DNA from 4 places in the Planococcus sp. 11815 genome. Region 2 is predicted to be linked to each of the others. Evidence: riboswitches for the same ligand, from Rfam matches in the RefSeq annotation. Region 2 holds a riboswitch; each other region holds the start of a gene.

Region 1 (6,022 bases), 350 kb from region 2:
TCGTGTTATTTTGAAATGTCGATGGGAGACCGGTACGCAGAAATACCAGCAGATTTGGTTCAACAGGCGTTCAAGCAATTGGATCAAAAGATGAAAGAACGCTTTAGTGAATAGAAGATGGTCTATTCAGCCCTTCCAGGCAATCTTCGGATTGCGGGAAGGGCTTTTGCGTTCAAGCGGAAGCAGGAGCGACTCTCTTTCCACAGCGCGTAGAATCGTGTAAACTGTATAAGGTTAAGAAAAGCTAGGACGTATTGAACCGTTTGATCGTTTCGGATTTCCATTATAGATGATAGTGAATTTTTGGATGAAGGACTGCTTCATCCCGCAAGGAAAGGATTGGAATTGAGTTATGAAAGAGAATTTTTGGCGTGAATTGCCGAAGCCATTTTTTGTATTGGCGCCGATGGAAGATGTGACGAATGTGGTATTTCGCCATGTCGTAGCGGCAGCGGCGAGCCCTGATGTGTATTTCACGGAGTTTACGAATACGGAAAGTTATTGCCATCCGGAAGGCATCCACAGCGTGCGCGGGCGTTTGACGTTCACGGAAGATGAGCATCCGATCGTCGCCCATATCTGGGGCAACAAGCCGGAGCATTTCCGCGAGATGAGCATTGGCATGGCGGCGCAAGGCTTTAAAGGCGTCGACATCAATATGGGCTGCCCCGTACCGAACGTTGCCGCCAAAGGAAAAGGCAGCGGCTTGATCAATTATCCCGATAATGCAGCGGAGATCATCCAGGCCGCGAAAATGGGCGGATTGCCTGTCAGCGTCAAGACGCGCCTCGGTTACACAAGTGTCGACGAATGGAAAGGCTGGCTGACGCATGTCTTGGAGCAGGACATCGCCAACCTATCGATCCATTTGCGCACGAAAAAGGAAATGAGCGCCGTGCCTGCGCATTGGGAACTCATTCCTGAGATCAAAGCGCTGCGCGACGAGATCGCACCGGATACTTTGATCACCATTAACGGCGACATCCCGGACCGCAAGACCGGCCAGGAGCTGGCAGATAAATACGGCATCGACGGCGTCATGATCGGGCGCGGAATTTTCCATAACCCGTTCGCTTTCGAGGAAGTGCCTCGTGAGCACAGCACGCAGGAATTGTTCGACCTGTTGCGCTTGCATTTGGACCTCCACGATAAATACTCGACAGAGACCGAGCCGATCGCCTTCAAGCCATTGCGCCGTTTCTTCAAGATTTATGTGCGCGGCGTACGCGGTGCAGGTGAACTCCGTAATGATTTGATGCACACCGAGACAACTGATGAAGTGCGTGCTTTGCTGGATGCATTCCAGCTGGTCGCTGCAGGAAGCAGCACGCACACTGAATCGTAAAAGCAAAATCCCTTCCCGCAACTAGGCGGAAAGGGATTTTTTTAATTGGCGTCGCGGTAACGATAGATGGATTGGTAAGAAGCCGTCCGGACTTCGGTTTCAAATGAAGAGCGGCTCCAAATGCTTTCCTGGTCCGATGTTTCTTCCGTCTCAACTAGTTTCAATTCGCCTGCTTGAAGCGTCATGATTTTGGACTCCACAGATTTCAATTCGTTTTGTTCGTAGTCGAGCGCACGTATTTGCACTTGCACTTGCTTCGTGTCGTCTAAATTATTTTTGACGAAAAAAGCATTTTGGTAATCGCTCGAGTTGCAGTTCTCGGTTCTGCGGCGGACGCATTGTTTTTCGGAGCTCATGAACACGACAGTGATTTCCTCTTTGTCTTGCTGTTCATTTGCAGCGGCAATCGCTGACTCGAGCTGTGTGATATACGATGCTTTTTCCGCCAAAGGATAAACCCAGACGATGAAAAACAGGATCGTGGCACACAGGAACATTGAAACTGTCCAAGCAACTTTCGGGTTGTGGAACGATTTGGGGGCGTTTTTATAAACGATGCCGACGATAATATTGATGATCGACAGAATCACCAGGAAGGCACCGGCGACAATGAGGCCGACCATCAATTCAAAACCGTTCTGGAAAAATGCCAGCTGGTAGGCGTTGGAATAAAAATAATTCAGCGCTGCGCTGAGGATGACCAGTAACAGGAGCGCGGCCAGTGGTTTTTTCCAGCGGTACTTCTCCATCATGCCGGTTTTGTTGCTGATGCCAGTCCAGAGAAACCAGACGTAAGGAAGTAAGAAAATCAAAATGACTAATGTGACAATGCCCATGAGATCATGCCTTTCATTCGTGAAATGGATGTATGTTGCTATCAGTTAAATTATACGCAGCAAATCTACAAAAAGATTCAAATTTTTTACAGATCGTATTTGGCAGAAGGTGTTTTGCCAGTCAGGTATGAACAATGCTACAGAATGGCTCGAGGCGTGCTATAATAGATGACTTAAGGCAACTATGCGTTGTCCCAAGGCAATGGATGCCCAAAAGCCTCCAGCCAATCCTAAATTGAGGTGTAACAGAATGAATAAACGATGGACGATCGATAAAATCCGGACATTCGTCAACAACAATTCCGACAGCAAGTTATTGTCGACGGAATACCACGGATTCTCCCAAAAGCTCTTGTTCAAATGCGCATGCGGCAATAACTTCGAGAAGACTTTCACGAAGTTCAATAAGAACAACCAGCGCAAATGCGATACGTGCCAACCGCCAAAAGCACCACGCGGGCAGGAAGAATAACAGGAAACGCCAATTCCCATTGCAGGGGATTGGCGTTTTTCTGTGCAAAAGACAGAAGAATCCCCGGAGATTATGGAGACTGGCCCATCCGCTTTCTAAAGAAATAAATTATTTTTGAAAATTCGGTTGACTTCTCTATTTCCTAGTATTAAGATAGGGATTAATTTAATAATCTTATCCAGAGAAGCCGAGGGACTGGCCCGTTGACGCTTCAGCAACCCCTGATATCCATCAGGAAGGTGCTACTTCCAGCAAGGAGAGATTCCTTGGGAGATAAGAGAGCGGACCCGATTATTCATATAGCCCTCTTTTCTCATTTCAGAGAAAAGAGGGCTATTTTTATTTTCCACTGAGGGCTGCGGAAATTACGATTTCAAAAGGAGGAATTTGACGATGACGAAGAAACGGATTTATTTGAACGCTTTTGAGATGGTGTGCGCAGGCGGGCACCAGTCGCCGGGGTTGTGGCTTCATGAGGACGACCGATCGCATACGTACAAGGACAGCGAATATTGGATCGAGCTGGCGAAGCTATTGGAAAAAGGGAAGTTCGACGCGGTGTTCCTGGCCGATGTGCTCGGGACCTACGACGTCTACGGCGGGACGCGCGATGCGGCACTTCGCAATGCGGTGCAGACGCCGGTCAACGATCCGCTATTGGTCGTGCCGCTCATGTCATCGGTGACAAAGCATTTGAGTTTCGGGGTCACGGCATCTGTCAGCCACGAACATCCGTACACCTTCGCACGGCGCATGTCGACACTCGACCATCTGACAAAAGGGCGCATCGGCTGGAACGTCGTCACTTCCTATTTGAAAAGCGCCGCAGTCAATATCGGGCTCGATGACCAGATGAGCCACGACGAACGCTACGAATTCGCGGCCGAATATTTGGACGTTTGCTATAAATTATGGGAAGGCAGCTGGGAAGACGGCGCGGTCGTCCGCGACAAACAGTCGAAAGTCTATACCGACCCGTCAAAAGTCCATGACATTCGCCACGAAGGCAACTACTTTAAAGTGCCAGGCGCTCATCTATCCGAACCGTCGCCACAGCGCACGCCAGTATTGTTCCAGGCAGGCGCTTCGCCGCGCGGCAGGGAATTCGCCTCGAAGCACGCCGAATCGGTGTTTACGGCAGGGCCGACGATTCCCGTTGTGAAAAAAGGCGTCGACGCATTAAGAGAACGCATCACGGCGAACGGCCGAAACCCGGAAGATGTGCTCGTCTATACAACTTTCACCGCGATTGTCGGGAAGACCGAACAGGAAGCGCAAGAGAAATACGAAACTTTGAAAAGCCATGTCAGCTACGAAGGCGCACTCGCCTTGCTGAGCGGCTGGACCGGCATCGACTTTTCCGGATACGAGCCGGACGATACGCTTGAATACATCCAAAGCAACGCCATGCAATCGGCGGTCGAAGTGTTCACGCGTGCCGATCCGGACAGAAAATGGACGATCGGGGAACTGGCGACATTCGTCGGCATCGGCGGAAGAGGGCCGGTCGCGGTCGGAACGCCGGAGCAAGTCGCAGACGAAGTCGAGCGCTGGAGAGATGAAACCGGTGTCGACGGCTTTAATTTAGCGTACACGCTCGCACCCGGAAGCTTCGAGGACTTTGTTGAACTGGTCGTTCCGGTCTTGCAGGAACGTGGGCTTGTGCAGAAAGAATACACAGACGGCACATACCGCGAGAAAATCTACGGCAAAGGCCAAGCGCAATTGAAAGACAATCATCCGGGCAGAACGTTCAAGCACTTGCACGAACCGGCCAGAAATTAAAGGAGGAATGGGCATGCTGACAGCTTACTGGATCGCCGTCGCCGTCTTTTGGATCGTCGGGCTGACCTTATGGAATAAACTATACCCAAAACCGAAACCGAAAGGAGGCGAACGCAATGGGTGATGAAACAACTTGGCTATTGCCGCTGATTGGTGCGATGCTCGTCGGCTATTTCGCCTTGACGACATGGCTCGGGAAAAAAGGCAAAGCCCATAGCGGATCGATGAAAGGCTTTGCCATCGCGAAAGGCAAAGTCAATCCAGCGGTCGTCGGCATGAGTTTTGGCGCCTCATACGCCAGTGCGAACTTGTTTCTTGGGGTGCCAGGCTGGGCGTATACATACGGCTTATCGACTTTATGGTACACGATCGGCTGCTTCGGGGTTACGTGGCTCGGCCTGTTGCTGTTCACGAAAACCTTCTGGCGCTATGGGCAGAAAAATGGCGGCAGCTTGACGATTCCCCAGTGGCTTGGCAACCGTTATAACAGCAAAGCCTTACGCGTGCTCGTCGCATTACTAGTGCTGTTCAATATCTATTACATCGTCGGGCAGAACGTCGGCTTAGCTACGATGTTCGAAACGGTCATCGGCATTCCATATTTATGGGGCATTGCGATCGGCGTCATCATCACGGTCGTTTACGTCAGCCTCGGCGGCGCATTCGCACAGATTGTCAGCGACGGCATCCAAGGAGCGACGATGGCGGTTGTGTCGCTATTGTTATTCGTTTCGTTATTGTGGACAATCGGCGGCGGATGGAATGTGTTCGGCACGCTGCAAGCGGAACTTCGCGCGATCGACCCGGCACTCGTTTCGCCGCTGTCGACAGGCGGGCCGTTCTATAGCGGCTTCGCTATCTTGAGCATCCAGTGGCTGCTGTTTTCATTCGTGCTGCTGCCGCATTTGATGAATAAAGTGCTGACGGTCGAAAAAGAGGAAGACTTGCGGACCTTCACTTTATCCGCAGGCGTCTCTTTGTTCACCTTGTCGATCTTCTCGGTATTCGCTGGGCTCGCGGCGCGCATCATCTTGCCGGGGCTCGCATCGGCTGATAGCGCCATTCCGGCGTATATCATGGAAGCTTTCCCGGTTGTCATCGTCGCGCTGCTTGTCATGGGCTTGATCTCTGCGATCCTGTCGACGACCGACAGCTTGTATCTCGGCATCACCAACAGCATCGGCAACGATTTGTTCAAAGTGCTGGCCGTGCCGGTCCTTTACAAAAACAAGAATTTGACGGAACAGGAACTCGACGCCAAGGTGCTGAGGGCATCGAAAGTGTCGCTGGTCTTCATCGGACTCGTGTCGCTCTATATGTCGATCAACCGGCCGGAATCTTTAGCTTTATTGACCAACTTCGGGACCTCCGCCATCATCAGCGGCATCGCAGCCCCGATCAGCCTCGGCTATTTCTGGAAGCACGCCAATAAATCCGGCGCCATCGCCTCTGTCGTCAGCGGAGCGGGCTGCTATATGATCTTGACCGGCACCGGTGTCATCGAACACGTTTTCCAAGCGATGTTCTTCAGTTCGATCCTCGGCTTCACGTCGATGATCACGGTGAGCCTGATTGCCGAAACTG
Region 2 (6,022 bases):
ATTAGATAATGAAGTGGAATATATTGGCATACTGGAAACGGTAGGGGAAATAAAAGGCTTGCTGCTCAATTTGTATATGTAACAAGCTTGGGGGAAAGGGAGAAACGATGTGAGCGACAACCGTAGGGAATTTTTTCGCGTGTCTTTTGTCCGCGCGATCAGCGGCAAGGTAGGGGTATCTGAGAAAGAAGAGGTTCTTGTAGATATTTCCAGCCTGAGTGCCGGAGGGCTTGTGTTCGAAGCCTATCTTGATTTCGCGTTGTATGAACAGGTAATCTGTAGCTTTGAATTGTTGGGTGAACCTTTTCAACTGGAAGGAAAAATCATCCGAAAAATAGCTAAAGAGCATAATTTCGAATACGCTGTGCAATTCAATGCCGGACAGCATTCTGTATCGAAACTATTTCAGCAATTGAATACATACCAGATCCGCAAACGAAAAAGCGTATTGAACGATTGAAAATCTCCGTTTTCACTGAATTTTAATCTCCGCAATACCAACAAAATGTTAAGAAAAAGCATAAAAGGCATGCCCCCGTTAACAGGAGGCATGTCTTTTTCGGTTGTTTCTTTAGTTTTTGACGGTTTCGTCCTCGTAGACCGGAACCCATCCTTCCGTGGTGACAAAGATGCGCACGGCGACGACTTTGCGGTCTTCGGCGAGCGTGAAATAATGTGTGATGTTTTCCGGTACGGAAATCAAGTCGCCCGGAGTCAGGTGGACTTCGAAAAAGCGCTCGTCTTTGCCTTGGATGATGAAGACGCCGTGGCCGCTGACGATATAGCGAACTTCATCGTCTGTGTGGATATGCTTGCGTTGGAAGTTTTTCAAAAGCTCGTCCAATTTCGGGTTCGAGTCGGACAAAGATATGACGTCTGCCGCTTTGTAGCCGCGGCGCGCCGAGATGTCATCAATTTCTGAACGGAATGCTTCAAGGATCTGTTCTTTTTCCTCGTCGCTCAAGTCGAATTTCTCGCGCAATGGCTCCGGCAATTTATGGATATCCCAATGCTCGTAGACGACTTCCTGGCTTTCGAGAAATTCGGCAACCTCTTGCTGGGCTTCGATTGTTTCTTCTGTTCCTTGAATTTTAATGATGGCCATGATGAATCTTCCTCTCTTGTTTTAGGATTTGAATTGGCGGAGCGCCAGTTGATATTGAAATAAAAATTCGCTCGCTTCAAGCAGTTTTTTCGCTTCAAAAGCATCTTTCCCCCACACGGTGATGCCGTGGTTACGGATCAGGACGGCGCCTTTATCGGCGTTGACGAAGTTTTGGAATTCATTTGCGAGCCTTGGAATGTCGGCGTAGTTCGGAATGATCGGGATCGTTAGCTTGGCGTCTTGTTCCCATAAGCCGAAAGCTTTGATCAGTTCCTGTCCTTGAAATTGGATGAACCCGCCATCCCCATAGAGCTCGGAGATGACGTTGTTTGCAATGGTATGGACATGCAAACTGCAGCCGGCTGACGTTTCTGAATAAATGGCTTGGTGCAGCAATGTTTCGGCTGAAGGCTTAAGATTGCTATCTTGTGTCGGCTGCCCGTTTTTGTCGACGAGCAGGAAATCTTCGGCTGTTTCTTTGTATTTGTCTTTGCCGCTGGCAGTGACAAGAAATTCGAGCGGCTCATCTGATACTTTGATCGCCAAATTGCCGCTCGTACCCATAAACCAGTCGCGCGCAGCGAGCGATCGCTTCACTTCGGCAAGTTCTTGCCAGCGGGTTTCGTAAGCACTCATGAAATCACCCCTAGCTTGGCGTCGAGAATATCCGTCACGTCGTGGAAGCTTTTGAAGGCTTCATATGCAATGCCGAGCTCCTCGCATTTGTCGATCAGAAAATCCCTGGCGATGACGAGGTCTGCTTGCTTGGCGGCTTGCAGGTCGGTAATCGAATCACCGATGACGATGCTCGTCGATTGCTCCGACATGATGCGACGCATGACGGATGGTTTGCAGCAGCCACAGCCTTGACTGTCACACTGTTCGTCGCAGCCGTGTGGGAAACGGATATGGATCTTGTCATTCGAGAAATCCGCTTCGTTACAATAAATTCCAGCGAATGGACCGTATGGCTCGAGCAATGGATAGACGAAAAAGTCGATGCCTCCGCTGACGATATAGAGCGGGATGTCGTGGCGTTTCGTGTAGGCGACAAAATCGGCGAAGCCTTCACGGATTTCCGCTTGGTCGAGCGTGTAGGCGATGATTTGTTGTTTGGCGGAAGAAGGCAGCAAGGAAAACATTTGCTGGACGCCTTCACGTATGGAAATGCGCTGATCAAGAATTTGATCTTTTATCGGCGACCAACCCGGCGGATCAAACTGTTTCATAATGGCGATCAAATTATCGCGGGAAGTCACCGTTCCGTCGAAGTCGCAAAATATTACCGGTTTGTTCATACGGTCTCACCCCATAATGCTAAAGCTTTTTGTAATTCTTCTTGGTGTTTGGCGGCTTCTGTTAAAGGCTGTCCTTGAAGGGCGGCGTCGATCGCTTGGCGGAATGCTTTTCCGCCGGCAGCAGCGCCGTCCGGATGGCCATGGACGCCGCCTCCGGCATTGATGATGCTGTCGATGCCGTAGTCTTCCAAAAGCAAGGGCACGAGTGCCGGGTGGATGCCGGCAGATGGCACCGGGAAGCTGCGATTTAATGGACTGTTGCTGACTAGTTCGCGCCCGAGCTGCAATGCCGTTTGTTTCTCGAGTGCCACACTGCCGTAAGGGGATGGGAATAAGCTAAAGTCGGCTCCGGCTAGTCGTGTCAGTTTGCCAAGTGCCAGCGCCGTGGAAACGCCGTAAAAATCAGATGACGTGTAGGCGCCGCTGAATGCGGGATGTGCCATCAGCGGGAGTGCCACTTCTTCGTCTTCAGCTAGTTCCTGCAAGACGTCGAATCCGTAGGCATGGACATTGAACAATAAAGCATCCGCCCCGAGTTCACTTGCCCGCCGCGCCTTGTCGCGCAAGCTCGACGTCCGTCCGGATAAATTGACGGCATAGAGCGTGCGATGGCCGGTTTCTGCGTACACTTCGTCCAACACACGACGTGCTGCTAGGATGCGCTTGTCAAACGGCGTCAGCGGGTTGTCGAATAAAATCTCATCGTCTTTCACCAAATCGACGCCGCCGAGTGCCTGTTGACGGAGTTGATCTGATAAATAATCGAGGTCACGTCCGATGACGCCTTTAAAAATGCTCATGGCGAGCGGGCGCCCCGTGACGCCAAGCGTGTCGCGAATGCCGTCAATGCCAAAACGCGGGCCTGGGAACTGGCGGAGCAAGGATTCCTCAAAATCCAAATCAAGTAATTTGATCTCGCCATCGAGCGACAGCTTGCCAAAAACGGTCGTCAGGATGGCTGGCAGATCCGCTGAGAAATTGGCCGCCGGGTAATGGATTTTCAAATGGGCTTGGATGACTCCGTGCTTAGTGGGATGGGTGACGTGCGAGAATTCTTCGACCGACACGACGCGCCCTTTATGCTGTTGCAATTGCTGCTGCTCGAGCAATGGCAAATCGGTCCACGATCCAACCGTCAAACCGAGTGCAATGGCTTCTGCTTTTTTTTCGAATGAACCGGCTTTGCCGAATAATTGATATGTTGCGATAACACCGCTCATGAATAACCCTCCTGCTTAGTGGACATAAAAAAACCTCTTCACAAATAAGAAGAGGTTAAGAATTAACGCCTTCTTATTTCTCAGCCGCTCAATAAGTTGGCTGCAAGAATTAGCACCGTGTCCATGATTGGACCGGTTGCCGGGCTTCGTAGGGCTTGTCCCTCCACCTGCTCTGAATAAGAATAGATTATGAAATTGTTAGTGTTGCAAAGTAATTCTGATTATTTCATGGCAAACGGTATCTGTCAACGGAGAAAATCAAAAATATCTGAAAAATATCCACTTGCCAATTCACGGCGACCAGTCACTAGAGAATGGCATGCCCAAAATATTTGAGAAAAACGCCGAGGTCGCTTGGCGAAATTGACAACCCGAGTAAAGAACTAGTCTTTAGCTGGAAGAATTTCATTTTTTCGAAATATTTTATTGACAATGAATTCCGAATCATGCTAGGATTCGTTTCAGAACTTCATAATGTTGCATAGTAGCACTCTTATCAAGAGCAGGCAGAGGGGAATGGCCCGATGACGCCCAGCAACCGACCGTAATGCCGTTGTGAGACGGGGCGCTTTGGCGCCGGGATTTCGATCCCTTAAGGCACGGTGCTAATTCCATCAGAAATGTACATTTCTGAAAGATAAGAGGCATGGGATCTCTTATTCTGCGCCTCTTTCTTTCGGGAAAGAGGCTTTTTATTATTCTACAGAAAAGAGGCAAATAAATATGACACTTACAGCATCATCTACATACAAAGCATTGACTGAACAAGAAGCGATTCGCTTGGCACAAGAGTTGGACGTATTTGCACCTGAAGCTGCATTGCAAAGTGAAGAAATTGGAGACGGCAACTTGAATTACGTATTCCGCATCAGTGATTCTGCTACAGGGCAAGGGCTCATCATCAAACAAGCCTTGCCTTATGCGAAAGTCGTCGGCGAAAGCTGGCCGCTGACACTTCACCGGGCGACCATTGAAGCGAATGCCTTGAAGCTGCACGGCAAGCTCGCGAAGGAACGTGTGCCGGAAGTTTATGCGACAGATGCTGCGCTTGCTGTCACTGTTATGGAAGACTTATCGCATTTGGCGATTTTACGCAACGGCCTGATCGACGGCAAGCATTACCCGAAGCTCGCGGAACATATCGGCGGCTATTTGGCGCACACTTTGTTCTACACGTCGGATTTCGGCTTGCATCCGTTCGAGAAAAAGCGGCTTGCGGCTGAGTTTTCTAATCCGGAGCTGTGCAAAATCACCGAAGATCTCATTTTCACCGATCCGTTTTTCGATCACGAAACGAATGATTTTGAAGAGCCGTTGCGTGAAGCGGCGCAAGCGATTTGGGGCAACGAGCCACTGAAATTCGAAGTAGCCAAACTGAAGCGCAGCTTTTTGACGGAAGCGGAAGCACTTTTACATGGAGATCTGCACACCGGCAGCATTTTCGTCGACCAGCATGATACGAAGGTCATCGATCCGGAATTCGCCTTCTATGGACCGATCGGTTTTGATATCGGTTTGTTTCTCGCCAATTTGATTGTCCAGGCGATTACGCGAAGCGGCGAAGAGCGCGAACTGATTTTGCATGACATCACTCGCACATGGCAAGAGTTCGAGCAGCAATTTTCAGGTTTATGGGAAAGCGATGGAATCGAAACGTATAAGACGACGGCCGGTTACCGTGAATACGCCATCGGAAAAATCTTTCACGATGCGATCGGCTTTGCTGGGTGTGAATTGATCCGCCGGACGATCGGCTTGGCGCATGTCCGCGACTTGGACGATATCGCAGACGAGGCAACACGAATCGACCGCAAGCGGCAAACCTTGAAAGCCGGGGAAACATTGATTCAAACACGCCTGAGTTATCAGTCCATCGCTGAATTGGAATCGGCAATTAAGGAGTTGAGCAAATGACCATTCCGTTATCGGTCATCTGGAAAGATGAACAACTGACCATTTTGGATCAGCGTCTGCTTCCGCAGGCCGTCCAATATGAAACTCTTGAAACGTTGGAGCAAGTGCACGAAGCGATTTTCCAGCTGAAAGTACGCGGAGCTCCGGCGATCGGCATTGCAGCAGCTTATGGCTTGGCACTCGCGGCAAGACGGCACGAGACGGCAGACATCGAATTGTTTCGTGATCACGTAAAAGAAGATGCCGCCTATCTTATTTCTTCCCGGCCGACAGCAGTCAATCTGGCATGGGCCATCGATCGATTAGTAAAACGGATCGAACAGGCGGGGACGGTGGCACAAGCAAAAGCGCAACTGATTGAAGAAGCGCAGTTGATCCGCGATGAAGACGAAGCGGCATGCCGCAATATCGGCGAACATGCACTCGAGTTACTCGTAGATAAAGAAAAAATCCTGACGATTTGTAATGCCGGATCGATTGCGACA
Region 3 (6,022 bases), 670 kb from region 2:
ACAGGCTTGACCGGCACGACCGGTACATGGACCGTCTCGTCTTTGAATACCGCGTGCGTGCCATGCTCACCATCCGTGACGAAAACGACAGGAAGCCCGTAAGCCTTCAGGCGCTCGATTCCTGCTTCCAGCGAATCAGCTTCCATGAGGAATAATAATTCTTCGACGGTCAGTTTCAGGATATCCGCCTGCGGCAAAAAGCGCAGGACGGTCTGACGGCACAACTCTTCACTTTCCCAGCGCAGCGGCCGGATATTGACGTCATACGAACAAATTACGCCGTGAGACTTGGCCAATTCCAAAGCCTGGGCCGTCGTTTCACGCGCTTCCGGGTGAAACAGCGTCCCTGAGCAAAAATGGAACAGGCTCGCGGATTCGAACGCTTCTCCCGCCAACTCGCCAGCCTTCACTTGCAAATCAGGCGTTTCATTATCATAGGAAGCGAAGACGCGGTCGTTCGTTTCCGTTAAATGAATGTATACCCCACTGATGCGCTTTTCAGGATGTTTGATTGAATGTGACAAATCGACACCTTCCGCCCGCAGCGCCTGGCAGAAAAAGTCCGAAATCTCATCGTCGCCGGTGATCGTGATGAATGCCGACTGTACTCCGAGGCGGCTGACGCCGGCCGAGACGTTGACGGTGGCGCCTCCGAGATACAAATCGAATAGATCGTTGTTTTTGGTCGTTGCGATATAGTCGACAAACGCGTCGCCGTAAGTCAGGACGTGCCTGTTAGCTTCCATATTTCTCTCCCCTTCTCCAAAGAACCCTTAGCTGCAGCCTTATTCGCAGCAAGCTGTTGAAATTCACTTTCCCTATTATTTCAGCAGAAAACAGGCAGGGCAAGGAAAAAGCCTAAAAAGCGCGGTGCTACAATATTTTGCATAAAAAAACAGCCGAAGAAAATAGCTCTCCGGCTGGGTTCTCCTATTATTCAGCCATCCACTCCGGTTTTCCGAAGCCTTCGAATTGCTCATCGATGACCGTTTCAAATTCTTCCGACTCTACGATCTCGACCAAATCCGCCGCCAGTTCACTGTCTTCATTTTCTGCTGAAACGGCGACAACGTTACGGTACTGGTCAGGCATGTTTTCAAGTGCCAGTGCATCAAGAAGGTCCATGTCCGCTGCCAGTGCGAAGTTTCCTGGAACGGCTGCAAGGTCCGTGCCTTCAACCGCACGCGGCAATTGCCCTGCCTCAATCGGCTGGAATACCAGGTTCTTCGGATTTTCCGTTACATCGCGTTCAGACGCCTGAAGCACTTCCGCTTCCGGATCAAGCTCGACCAATCCCTCGTCCTGCAGCATCAATAATGCACGCGCACCGTTGACAGGATCGTTCGGAATCGCGATGGTGGCCCCGTCGGATACCGCATCCAGTGAATCGAATTCATTAGAGTAGATACCCATCGGCGCGGTCGGCACCGTAATCAATGCGCTCAAATCCATATCGTTTTCTGTTTCGAAGTTTTCTAGGTAAACCGTATGCTGGAACAAATTGGCGTCGATCTCGCCGTTGTTCAACGCATTATTGGGCTGGATATAATCGCTGAATTCAATCGTTTCGACGGTATAGCCTTTTTCTTCAAGCGCAGGCACGATCGCTTCGTTCAGCATGTCGCTATAAGGGCCGGCTGTCGCACCGAGCTTGATGTCTTTCGACGCTTCGCCGCCTTCTGTCGTTCCTGTATCCGCTTCTTCTCCACCGCATGCGGCTAGTGCAAGCGCGCTCGCTGCCAATATCCATGTGAGTTTCTTCATATCATTCTCCCCTTATCGTTTATCGAGTTTTTTGGCTGTAAAGTCGCCGGCCTGTTGAATCAATTGGACGAGCACGATCAAAATGACGACCGTGACAATCATGATCGTATTATCATAGCGGTAATAGCCGAAGCGGATCGCCAAATCGCCGATGCCGCCGCCACCGACGACGCCCGCCATCGCGGAATAGGCGATGAGGCTGATGACCGTCAACGTGATGCCTTGGATCAGGCTCGCTTTCGCTTCCGGCAAGAGCACATCTTTAATGATCATCCAAGGCGTCGCACCGACCGCAATCGCTGCTTCGATGACGCCTTTATCGATGTCACGCAGCGCCGTTTCCACAATGCGTGCGAAAAACGGAATCGCCGCTACCGACAAGGAAACACTCGCTGCGACAGGCCCGATTGTCGTGCCGGTAATCAATTGCGTCAGCGGGATGAGCGCGACGAGCAAAATGATGAACGGAATCGACCGGACGATATTGACGACAAATCCGATGACGGAATTGACCGGGCGATTTTCCCAGAACAAGCCGCGGTCTGTGATGAACAATAAAATGCCGAGCGGCAAACCGATGACAAGCGCAACGCCAAGCGAGATGCCGATCATGATCAAGGTCTGGTAAAACGCCACCTGGATTTCCGGCCATAACTCAATGATTCTTCCCCACTCAATTCCCATGGTCCATCACCTCCACAATCGCTTCACGCTGCTCCAGATAGTGAATCGCTTGACTCACTTCTGCTTGGCCGCCTTTTAGTTCCATGACAAAAATGCCGAGCGGCAATTCCTGGATGTATTCGATCGCCCCGTGCAGGAAATTCCCTTTGACCGGATAGCTTTGCAGCATATCGGAAATGATGCCATCCCCAGCGACTTCGCCTTTGAACAAGACTTTGACGATTGTGCCGTCACATTTCTCCAGGATTTCTTCCGGTACATTGAACGACACGACGCTCGAGATGAATTCCTTTGTCAAAGCGGTCTTTGGATCGGCGAAGATATCGTAAACACGCCCTTCTTCGATGACGCGACCGCCTTGCATGACCGCCATGCGGTCGCAAATTTCCTTGACGACGTTCATTTCATGCGTAATCAACACAATCGTGATATTAAGCTTGCGGTTGATGTCTTTCAATAAGCGCAAGATCGATAAAGTTGTATTCGGGTCGAGAGCGGATGTTGCTTCGTCGCATAACAGCACGGCCGGTTCATTCGCGAGTGCGCGGGCGATGCCGACGCGCTGCTTTTGCCCGCCGCTCAGCTGCGCCGGATAGACATTGCGCTTGTCCGACAAGCCGACCATTTCGAGCAGTTCATCGACGCGCGGGCCGATCTTCTTACTCGGGGTCCCTGCTGCGCGAAGGGCGAATGAAATATTCTCAGCTACCGTCTTTTGGCTGATCAAATAGAAATGCTGGAAGATCATGCCGATTTTGAGGCGCGCTTTCCGCAAGCCATCGCCGCGCAGCTTCGTTAAATCCTGGCCGCCGACTTTGACGGTGCCCGATGTTGGCCGCTCAAGCAAATTGATGCAGCGGATGAGGGAACTTTTTCCAGCGCCCGAATAGCCGACGATGCCGAAAATCTCACCGGTTTTCACTTCCAAAGTGACATCATCGACGCCTTTTACCGTGCCGTGCTTGGTTTGATAAGTTTTGCTCAGTTGTTCGATTTGAATCATGCTGTCCACTCCCCCAGGCAAATAAAAAATGCCTCTTTTATCAAAAGAGACATCGAAAATTAGAATTCCGACTTATCTTTCAGAATGAATTCCATTCTGCAGGACTTGGCACCTTCCCATTTAAATGGGGGTTGCCGGACGTCATAGGGCCTTACCCTCGGTCTCTCTTGATAAGCATGCGTATTTGGTTGTTTTCAATATTACCTGCACGGGCGACAGCTTGTCAATGTGATTTTTCAAACTTTTTGTACAATGGGACGCGGCGGTCATCGAATACCGGGATGCGGCCACGCACTTCATCTACTTCTGAAAGATCGATGTCGATATAGCCTATGCCTTGTTCTTGCCCCATATCCATCCGCACTTCCCCCCACGGAGCGATGACCATCGAATGGCCGCCGAACTCATTTTTCGGGTCGCTGCCGATCCGGTTCGCGGCGATGATGAAGCATTGATTCTCGATCGCACGCGCCTGCAATAGGATACGCCAATGATCTATGCGAGCTGCGGGCCATTCTGCAGGCACGAAGATCGCCTTCGCGCCGTTCAGCGCTTGCGCCCGAAGCCATTCCGGAAAGCGGATGTCGTAGCAGATAACACCGCCATAGGTCTCCCCGTCCAGCTCGAATGTGCCGAGCGACTCGCCTTCCTCAAGATGGATATGTTCGTCCATCAAGCCGAAGCGATGCGCTTTATCGTATTCCGAAACGAGCGCGCCTGTCCGGTCGACGACATACATCGTGTTATAGAAACCATCTTTTTTCTTTGTGGACACTGAGCCCCCGACGATATGGACGCTATGCTCTTTGCCGAATTTTTTCAGGAAATCGGCAGTTCGGCCATTGCTGTCCGCGAGTTCGCCCAGCTCTGTTAACGCATATCCGGTGTTCCACATTTCAGGCAGGACGATAAGCTCTGCACCGTTTTCTGCCGCTTCTTCCAAATAGTTTTCCACACGCTGAAAATTCGTTTCGGGATCTCCGAAAGCGATATCCATCTGCACACAAGCGATTTTCATGTTCTCTCCCCCTGTAGACAGTTTAGATTAAACTCTATAAGATTTGAGGTAGATGTGCAATTATTTAGAAAACGAGGAGGATTCCATGGACTTTTCAAATCGCTTACAAAATCTTCCCGATCAATTTTTCGCCGCGCTTGTCGCAAAAGTGTCAAAAGCGGCCGATGAAGGGCGGGATGTTATCAATCTTGGCCAGGGAAACCCGGATCAGCCGACACCGCCGCATATCGTCAAAGCATTGCAAGACGCAGTGGCGGACCCGAAAACACATCGCTACTCGCCGTTTCGTGGGCTCGGCACATTGCGCCAGGCTGCCGCGGATTTCTATAAGCGGGAATACGGTGTCGATATCGATCCGGACCTTGAAGTCGCTATTTTATCGGGCACAAAAATCGGCTTTGTCGAATTGCCGATCGCCCTTCTTAATCCGGGCGATTCACTCTTACTGCCCGATCCCGGCTATCCGGATTACCTGTCCGGCGCACCGCTTGCCGACATCGAACTCGATTTGATGAAGCTCGAGCAGGCAAATGGCTATTTGCCGAACTATGACGCAGTGTCAGGGTCCATTCTCAAACGCGCCAAACTGATGTATTTGAATTACCCGAACAACCCGACCGGCGCTACAGCCACTCAGGCTTTTTTTGATGAGACCGTGCAGTTCGCCAAAGAAAACGATCTTGCGGTAGTGCATGACTTCGCCTATGGCGGCATCGGTTTTGATGGTCAAAAACCGGTCAGCTTCCTGCAGTCAAAGGGGGCAAAAGAAGTCGGCATTGAAATGTATACTTTGTCGAAAACCTATAACATGGCCGGCTGGCGCATCGGTTTTGCAGTCGGCAATTCCAAGATGATCGAAGCCTTGAATTTGATTCAGGACCATTTGTTTGCCGGCATCTTCCCGGCTGTCCAGCTCGCCGCGGCTGAAGCACTCAGCGCCAGCCAAGCATGCGTCGAAGAATTGGTCGAACTGTACGAAAAAAGGCGTCAAGTGTTGGTCGATGAGTGCCGACGGATCGGATGGAACGTGGAAGCGCCAAAAGGTTCGTTCTTTGCCTGGCTGCCGGTTCCAGAAGGCTTCACGAGCGTTGAGTTCTCCGATTACCTGCTCGACCAAGCGGATATTGCTGTCGCTGCAGGAAGCGGCTTCGGCTCTGTCGGTGAAGGTTTTGTGCGTGTCGGCTTATTGGTCGACGAGCAGCGCATTAAAGAAGCGCTTGAACGCATCGAGAAATTGGGCATTTTCACTAAATAGGCAAATAAAAAAAGAAGGCATTGCGCCTTCTTTTTTATTTTGTATTAACGGCCATTTCCATGTCCCAATACAGGTCGGAACTGAAGCGGTCGTCTTGATGCACTTGGGCAGCCAGCACGTTCTCGCCGTCTTTCAGATGCGCCAAGGCCTCTTCATCCAAGTAGATGCGCTCGATTCGGTCTTCGCTCCCGAAATCCTCATCACTTACCGCTTCCTGGTAGTCCTCAAAACCGAACTCACCTGTCTCCGGCATATTGAAGCGCATGATTTCTTCTCCGTTCAAATACAGGATGACCGC
Region 4 (6,022 bases), 300 kb from region 2:
TGTACGACCGGGTAATCGCGGCGGTGGATGGAATCGACCAAGAGCTGGCCGATGCCCGGAATCGTGAACAAAGTTTCGATGATGACTGTGCCGCCGAGCAAGCCGGCCACTGTAGCGCCGAGCACCGTGGTCGTTGGGATCAAGGCATTGATGAAGACATGGCGCATCAATACTTCACGTTCCTTTACGCCTTTCGCGCGCGCCGTTTTGATGTAATCCTGATTGACCGAATCGAGCATGCTGTCGCGCAGCATCCGGGCGATGATGCCCACCTCAACGATCGCCAGTACAAACGATGGCAGCAAAATATGGTGAAGCCATGCATCCGCCCCTTCCGCAAACGGCACATAACCGGCCACCGGAAAGATCGGCAGCGCGACGCCGAAGCCGAGCACCAATAGCGTCGCGAGCCAGAATTCCGGGACCGATACGCCGAACAAGGAAACCGATGTGAAAATCGGGTCCAAGACAGTCTTGCGCAACGCGACGATGAGGATCGCCACCGGAATGGCAATGACGAGCAAAATCACCGTCGACAGCGCCATCAAGCTGAAGGTCGGCCCGAAATTCTCGGCGATCAGCGAGGTCACCGATTGCGAAGAGTAAACGGAAGTTCCGAGATCCCCCGTGATGACTTGTGAAAACCAATTAAAGAATTGGACATACAGCGCTTGGTCTAAGCCCAGTTCACGCTCCAAATCAGCAATCGCTTCCGGTGAACTGTCCTCCCCTAAAATGAGGAACGCCGGGTTGCCGGGAGTCAGATGCACGATCATAAAGACGATTACACTGACGACCAGCATGACGGGAATCACCGACAACAGCCGGCGAATCGTGTAGTTCAGCATTGCTTGTTCCCCCTTCTCCATAAAAGGAAGAAAATCGCCAGCATCGTTCCTGACGATTTTCTTCTCTTAGTTATCCTGTTTGATGGCTCGTCGTTAATTTGTTTTATACGTATTCCAGAAGCGCGGGCCATACCATTCGCTATAGTCGTGGATATCGGTTGTGCGCGCATTCAAGTTCGAGATGTTCGTCACTTTTTCAAACGGCAATTCTTCATACAGCGTTTCGTTCAAGCCGGCGAGGATCTGCTGTCGTTCTTCCTCGGATTCCGCTTGTGCCCACTGGGCGATTTGCTCCTGCCATTTCTCACTGTTATACCAGCCACTGCTGTTCGAATCCTGGCTCAACATGCCTGCCTGGTTCGGCGAGAAGAACGGGGACCATCCGACGACAACGAGATCCCAATTGGAAGCCTCTCCCCATTTCTCAAGGTATGTTGCCCATTCATAGGATTCCAGCTCGACCGCAAAGCCGGCTTCTTCAAGCTGCTGTTCAGCGATCTCGGCAATTTTCTTATAGTCGTTGGAATCGCTCGAGAAGATAATTTTGATCGGCTCGCCGTCGTAGCTGCTTTCTTCCAATAAGCGTTTCGCTTCATCCACATCGTAGGACAGGAAGCCGTCTGTGTTTTCTTCCGAATACAGGGCGGTTTGGTTCGGCGTGAACAAAGCACCGTCCAATTCGTAAAATTCCTCGTTGCCGTATGTTGCTTTGGCAATCGCTTCTTTATCGAGTGCAGCGTTCAATGCCTGGCGTACTTGCAAGTCATCGAAAGGCGCTTCCGATTTATCCGGCGTCAACACCGTATAGCCGTTAGTGGCGGTGCCAGCTTCGATATTCGGCGTGCTTTCGATCACTTCGTACAAATCGAGCGGAACTTCATCGCCGAAATCGTAAAGTCCGGTTTTCAAGCCATTGACCACCACTTGAGGGTCTTTGACGATCTTGAAATGGACCGAATCCACATACGCTTTTTTCTCTCCCGTCAAACCGCTTGTCTCATCGGTTCTAGATGCATAGTCGTCGTATTTGGCCAAGACGATTTCATCGCCGCGCTTCCACGAATCAAACTGGAATGGCCCGGTGCCGATATACTGGTCATGGTCAAGCGGCTTTTCGCCGGCCGCTTCAGCGACCTCTTTCGGCAAGACGACTGCAGCCGATTTCGGGGCAGCCAAGTCAGAAAGCAAAGAACTGTATGCTTTGTTCAATTGAATGGTCAATTGCGAGCCATCTGCTTCCACGGACTCAACGTGGTCGTTGGTGATCTTGCCGACAGATGACACTTTCAGCCAACGTTCGATGGACGCTTTGGCATCTTCTGCCGTTACCGGTTCTCCGTTATGGAAGGTCACGCCTTCACGCAAAGTAATCGTGTAGGTTTTTCCGTCTTCGCTCACTTCATAATCTTCAGCGAGCAGCGGCACTGCTTCAAAATCCTGGTTTAAGGCAAACAAACCTTCATAAATATGCCAGCCGATTTTGCGTGCGGCACTTTCCCCCGTGTACATCCAGTCCAGCGTGTTCGGATCTGCGCCGATCGCCACGTTCAGCTCCCCACCTTCCACTGGTTCTGAATCTCCGTCAGCATTGGACGAACTCGCTTCCCCGCCGGAACAACCGGCCAAACCGATAAGTGCAATTAAACTGATAAGTAAAAAGATGATATTTTTCACGATGTTCCTCCTTATGATTAAAAAAATGATGATGCCTCGATTATGTATGCAATTGCCTAAAAGCCTATCCAAGTTCCCAGATTTTCAATGAAGCGTCGAAGTGTTGATGCGCCAATCTGCCGCTCAAGCTCCGACGGTATTTCGAAAACCATTTGTCCATTGAAGGCACCTCCTTCGCCAAAAATAATTTATCTTACCTGTTTACTTGGTTTTAACGTAATAAAAAAACCCCTTCTTCTTTTCGACAAGAAGAGGAGTGGTTTCATACGTTCGATCGCCTCTCTTATCTCTGTACGCGCGGTACAAGGAATTAGCACAGTGCCGCATTGCGGTCTGCTGCTTTGACGTCTCAGGGCCAGTCCCTCAGTCAATCTCGATAAGATGATTAAATTGTAAAGTTCATGTTAAGGCCCTTGATCCGGCTTGTCAACATTATTTTGAATAAATTGAATTTATTTACATAACGCTGAAATTCGATTTGGTTTACGCTTGCCGTCCTGCCGGAAAAACACTCGACTGTTCGATCCATTCAATGGATTTGGCGACGATGAAATCCAATTCATGGTCCATGGAAGCAATGTGATAGGAATTATGGAGTTCGTGCTTGAACGCGTGTTGCGAACCGACCTTGCCGAGAATATAATCGGTGTTGGCTGGCGGTACGACATGATCTTCAAGCGACTGGAAACACATGACCGGGCAGTGGACTTCGCCGAGCTTTGCGCGGACAGCATCCATATAGCCGAGCAATTGCTGATACGCTTTGACCGGCGCTTGCCCGTAAGTGATTTCCACCGCATCCGCTTTTTTAATGTCGGGCGCATCTTCTGTGACGTAAGCATGGGCCGGGCGGCTGCGGTAAGTTTCAAACTGCGGGATGTCGATCGCCGGATTGATCAACGCGATGCCCTGGATTTCAGAATGGCGGCTGGCCAGATCCAAGCTCAAGGTGCCGCCCATCGATTGCCCGATGACAAAGACCGATGTGCACGATTTTCTGAGTTCGATATAGGCCTGCTCGACACTCCGGAACCAGTCATCATAAGAAAATTGTTGCAGATCCTTGTAATGGGTGCCATGGCCCGGCAGCCGCGGACAGGAAACCGTATAGCCTTGTTCGCCGAGCGCTTCGCCTAATTCCCTGACGCTTTGCGGCGTGCCGAGAAACCCGTGGCACAATAGGATGCCGGTGCTGCCGCCTTTCAGAAAGAAGGCTTCCGCCCCTTGGATGACAGGATATTGTTCGTTCATGCAATCCCTCCTTCAGCTGTTTAAAAATCAGGAGGCCCACTAGCTGCCTCTAATGTGAAGTAATGCGAAAAAAGCTTATTCACATTAGACTATATTTAAAACCTACTTGTCAACTAGGTTTTATAAAATGAACGATCCCCCGCACTAGGCGCTGCTTTAAACTCCCGAACCCTTCCCTTGGCGCGCCCAGCTGGCGATGGCTGCAATATCACTCGGCGACGTGCTGCAACAGCCGCCGATGATGTCAGCTCCTGCTTGATGCCAGGCTTTCGAATTGGCTGAAAACGCACCAGCTGACGGTTCTTCGCTCCAGGTTTTGCTTACCGGATTGTAAGTGGCGCCGGAATTCGGATAGACGATGACCGGTTTGGAAGATGCGCTTTTCACTTCCTGGATCAAGGATTCGATAAACTGCGGAGCTGTGCAATTAATGCCGATTGCCGCCACTTGGGGTTGTTGCTCGAGCCATTTTGCACAATCTGCGATCCGCTCCCCGTTGCTGATATGGAACTCATCTTTCGCGCTGAACGTGAACCAGGCAGACACTTGCGAAAATTCTTCCAGCACGCTCACGATCGCTTTCGCTTCCGCGAGGCACGGTAAAGTTTCGCACGCTAAAATATCCGCTCCTGCTTCCACCAGCACCCGGATGCGTTCTCTATGAAATGCGGCCAATTGCTCTTCGCCAATCGCATAGCCGCCGCGGTATTCAGACCCGTCCGATAAAAACGCGCCGTATGGGCCGACTGATGCCGCCACTAAAGGCTTCGGCCTGTTCGAGCGATCCGCTGCAGCGCCCCAAAACTCGTCGCGCGCTTGTGTTGCCAACTCGACAGACTTCGTGATCAATGCGATCGCTTGTGATTCTGTCAGCCCTCTCTCCTGATAGCCTTCAATGGTCGCCTGGTAACTGGCCGTAATGGCACAATCCGCCCCAGCCTGGAAATAATCCACATGCACTTTCTTGATTAACTCCGGATTTTCCATCAATATTTTCGCTGACCATAAGGAATCATTTAAATTGCATCCATAGTTTTCAAGTTCTGTCGCCATAGCCCCGTCCACGATGAGGACCGGGAACTCGTTCAATATCTGTTCAATCGGGTTCATTCCAAACCATCCTTCCGCTCTCAGTCGTTTCACTTTATTCCCTCAGCCTTGGACGGCTTTCCCTAAAAATTGTCTCGTTCTTTCAACGGCGGGCTCGGTGAAAATTTGCTCAGCCGTGCCTTGCTCGATAATGACGCCGTCTTCCATAAAGATGACGCGGTCCGAAATTTCCCGCGCGAAATTCAATTCATGGGTCACGATGAACATCGTTTTTCCGGTGTCCGCGACGCGGCGGATGGTGGCTAATACTTCATCGACCAGTTCCGGGTCCAATGAAGAAGTCGGTTCGTCGAATAACAGCACTTCCGGGTCCAAAGCCAGCGCACGGGCGATGCCGACACGCTGCTGCTGGCCTCCGGACAATTGCGCAGGGTAATGGCTCAGTTTAGACGACAAGCCGACCTGCTCGAGCATCTCGATGCCTTTCTTGTCAGCAGCGTCTTTTTTCATCCGCTTGACGCTCGTCAAACCGACGGAGACATTTTGCAGCACAGTCAGATTCTTGAACAGGTTGTATTGCTGGAACACCATCCCCGTTGCAGTCCTGAGCGCGAAGATTTCCTTTTTCTTGGCGGTGGCCGCATCCACCCGCTTTCCGCCGATTTCCACGATGCCGCTCGTCGGATCTTCGAGAAGGTTGATGCAGCGCAACAACGTCGACTTCCCGGAACCGCTTGGCCCGAGGACCGCCACCACTTCGCCTTTTTCGACGGTTAAATCGATGCCTTTCAACACATGCTGTCGGTCGTAATATTTATGCAGCTTCTCCAATTTGATCATCAGGCAATCCCTCTTTCATATCTGCGTGCACGCTTCTCGATTTTCACCAATAAGCGCTCGACGGCAATGCATAAGATCCAATAGACGATCGAGACGGCGATATACACTTCAAAGAACGCCAAGCCGCGGGAGCCGAGGATTTTTGCCTGCCCCATGATATCGATGACGCCGATGATGAACACGAGCGAGGTGTCTTTGATGGTGCTGATGAACATATTGCCGAGGTTCGGGATCGCTACCGTCAAGGCCTGCGGGAAGACGATCTTCAGCATCATCTGCACAGGCGTCATGCCGATCGCTTTGGCGGCTTCGAACTGGCCGCGGTCGACCGATTCGATCGCCGAACGGATCGTCTCGGA

Evidence for each region. Region 2 has a riboswitch for S-adenosylmethionine ahead of mtnW (2,3-diketo-5-methylthiopentyl-1-phosphate enolase). Riboswitches for the same ligand answer to the same signal wherever they lie in the genome.
Region 1: it holds a riboswitch for S-adenosylmethionine, as region 2 does, so the genes downstream of both, M1Q06_RS03135 (LLM class flavin-dependent oxidoreductase) here and mtnW (2,3-diketo-5-methylthiopentyl-1-phosphate enolase) in region 2, are expected to answer to the same signal.
Region 3: it holds a riboswitch for S-adenosylmethionine, as region 2 does, so the genes downstream of both, M1Q06_RS14545 (methionine ABC transporter ATP-binding protein) here and mtnW (2,3-diketo-5-methylthiopentyl-1-phosphate enolase) in region 2, are expected to answer to the same signal.
Region 4: it holds a riboswitch for S-adenosylmethionine, as region 2 does, so the genes downstream of both, M1Q06_RS16395 (ABC transporter substrate-binding protein) here and mtnW (2,3-diketo-5-methylthiopentyl-1-phosphate enolase) in region 2, are expected to answer to the same signal.

The regions. Positions count from the first base shown of each region.
Region 1 covers NZ_CP096991.1:590,564-596,585, forward strand. Annotated here, with positions in the region: gene M1Q06_RS03115 (threonine aldolase family protein) at 1-114, shown strand, start outside; gene M1Q06_RS03120 (tRNA dihydrouridine synthase) at 353-1,345, shown strand; gene M1Q06_RS03125 (hypothetical protein) at 1,387-2,181, opposite strand; gene M1Q06_RS03130 (hypothetical protein) at 2,432-2,653, shown strand; SAM riboswitch class I at 2,825-2,933, shown strand; gene M1Q06_RS03135 (LLM class flavin-dependent oxidoreductase) at 3,047-4,438, shown strand; gene M1Q06_RS03140 (sodium:solute symporter family transporter) at 4,555-6,022, shown strand, end outside.
Region 2 covers NZ_CP096991.1:238,809-244,830, forward strand. Annotated here, with positions in the region: gene M1Q06_RS01310 (YaaR family protein) at 1-82, shown strand, start outside; gene M1Q06_RS01315 (PilZ domain-containing protein) at 110-460, shown strand; gene M1Q06_RS01320 (1,2-dihydroxy-3-keto-5-methylthiopentene dioxygenase) at 572-1,105, opposite strand; gene M1Q06_RS01325 (methylthioribulose 1-phosphate dehydratase) at 1,127-1,741, opposite strand; gene M1Q06_RS01330 (2-hydroxy-3-keto-5-methylthiopentenyl-1-phosphate phosphatase) at 1,738-2,403, opposite strand; gene mtnW (2,3-diketo-5-methylthiopentyl-1-phosphate enolase) at 2,400-3,623, opposite strand; SAM riboswitch class I at 3,694-3,806, opposite strand; SAM riboswitch class I at 4,114-4,267, shown strand; gene mtnK (S-methyl-5-thioribose kinase) at 4,347-5,537, shown strand; gene mtnA (S-methyl-5-thioribose-1-phosphate isomerase) at 5,534-6,022, shown strand, end outside.
Region 3 covers NZ_CP096991.1:2,890,393-2,896,414, forward strand. Annotated here, with positions in the region: gene M1Q06_RS14530 (carbohydrate kinase family protein) at 1-746, opposite strand, end outside; gene M1Q06_RS14535 (MetQ/NlpA family ABC transporter substrate-binding protein) at 934-1,764, opposite strand; gene M1Q06_RS14540 (methionine ABC transporter permease) at 1,777-2,448, opposite strand; gene M1Q06_RS14545 (methionine ABC transporter ATP-binding protein) at 2,438-3,451, opposite strand; SAM riboswitch class I at 3,521-3,628, opposite strand; gene M1Q06_RS14550 (carbon-nitrogen family hydrolase) at 3,675-4,469, opposite strand; gene M1Q06_RS14555 (pyridoxal phosphate-dependent aminotransferase) at 4,555-5,724, shown strand; gene M1Q06_RS14560 (fibronectin type III domain-containing protein) at 5,759-6,022, opposite strand, start outside.
Region 4 covers NZ_CP096991.1:3,259,961-3,265,982, forward strand. Annotated here, with positions in the region: gene M1Q06_RS16390 (ABC transporter permease) at 1-848, opposite strand, end outside; gene M1Q06_RS16395 (ABC transporter substrate-binding protein) at 942-2,522, opposite strand; SAM riboswitch class I at 2,803-2,905, opposite strand; gene M1Q06_RS16400 (alpha/beta hydrolase) at 3,006-3,773, opposite strand; gene mmuM (homocysteine S-methyltransferase) at 3,930-4,883, opposite strand; gene M1Q06_RS16410 (amino acid ABC transporter ATP-binding protein) at 4,926-5,663, opposite strand; gene M1Q06_RS16415 (amino acid ABC transporter permease) at 5,663-6,022, opposite strand, start outside.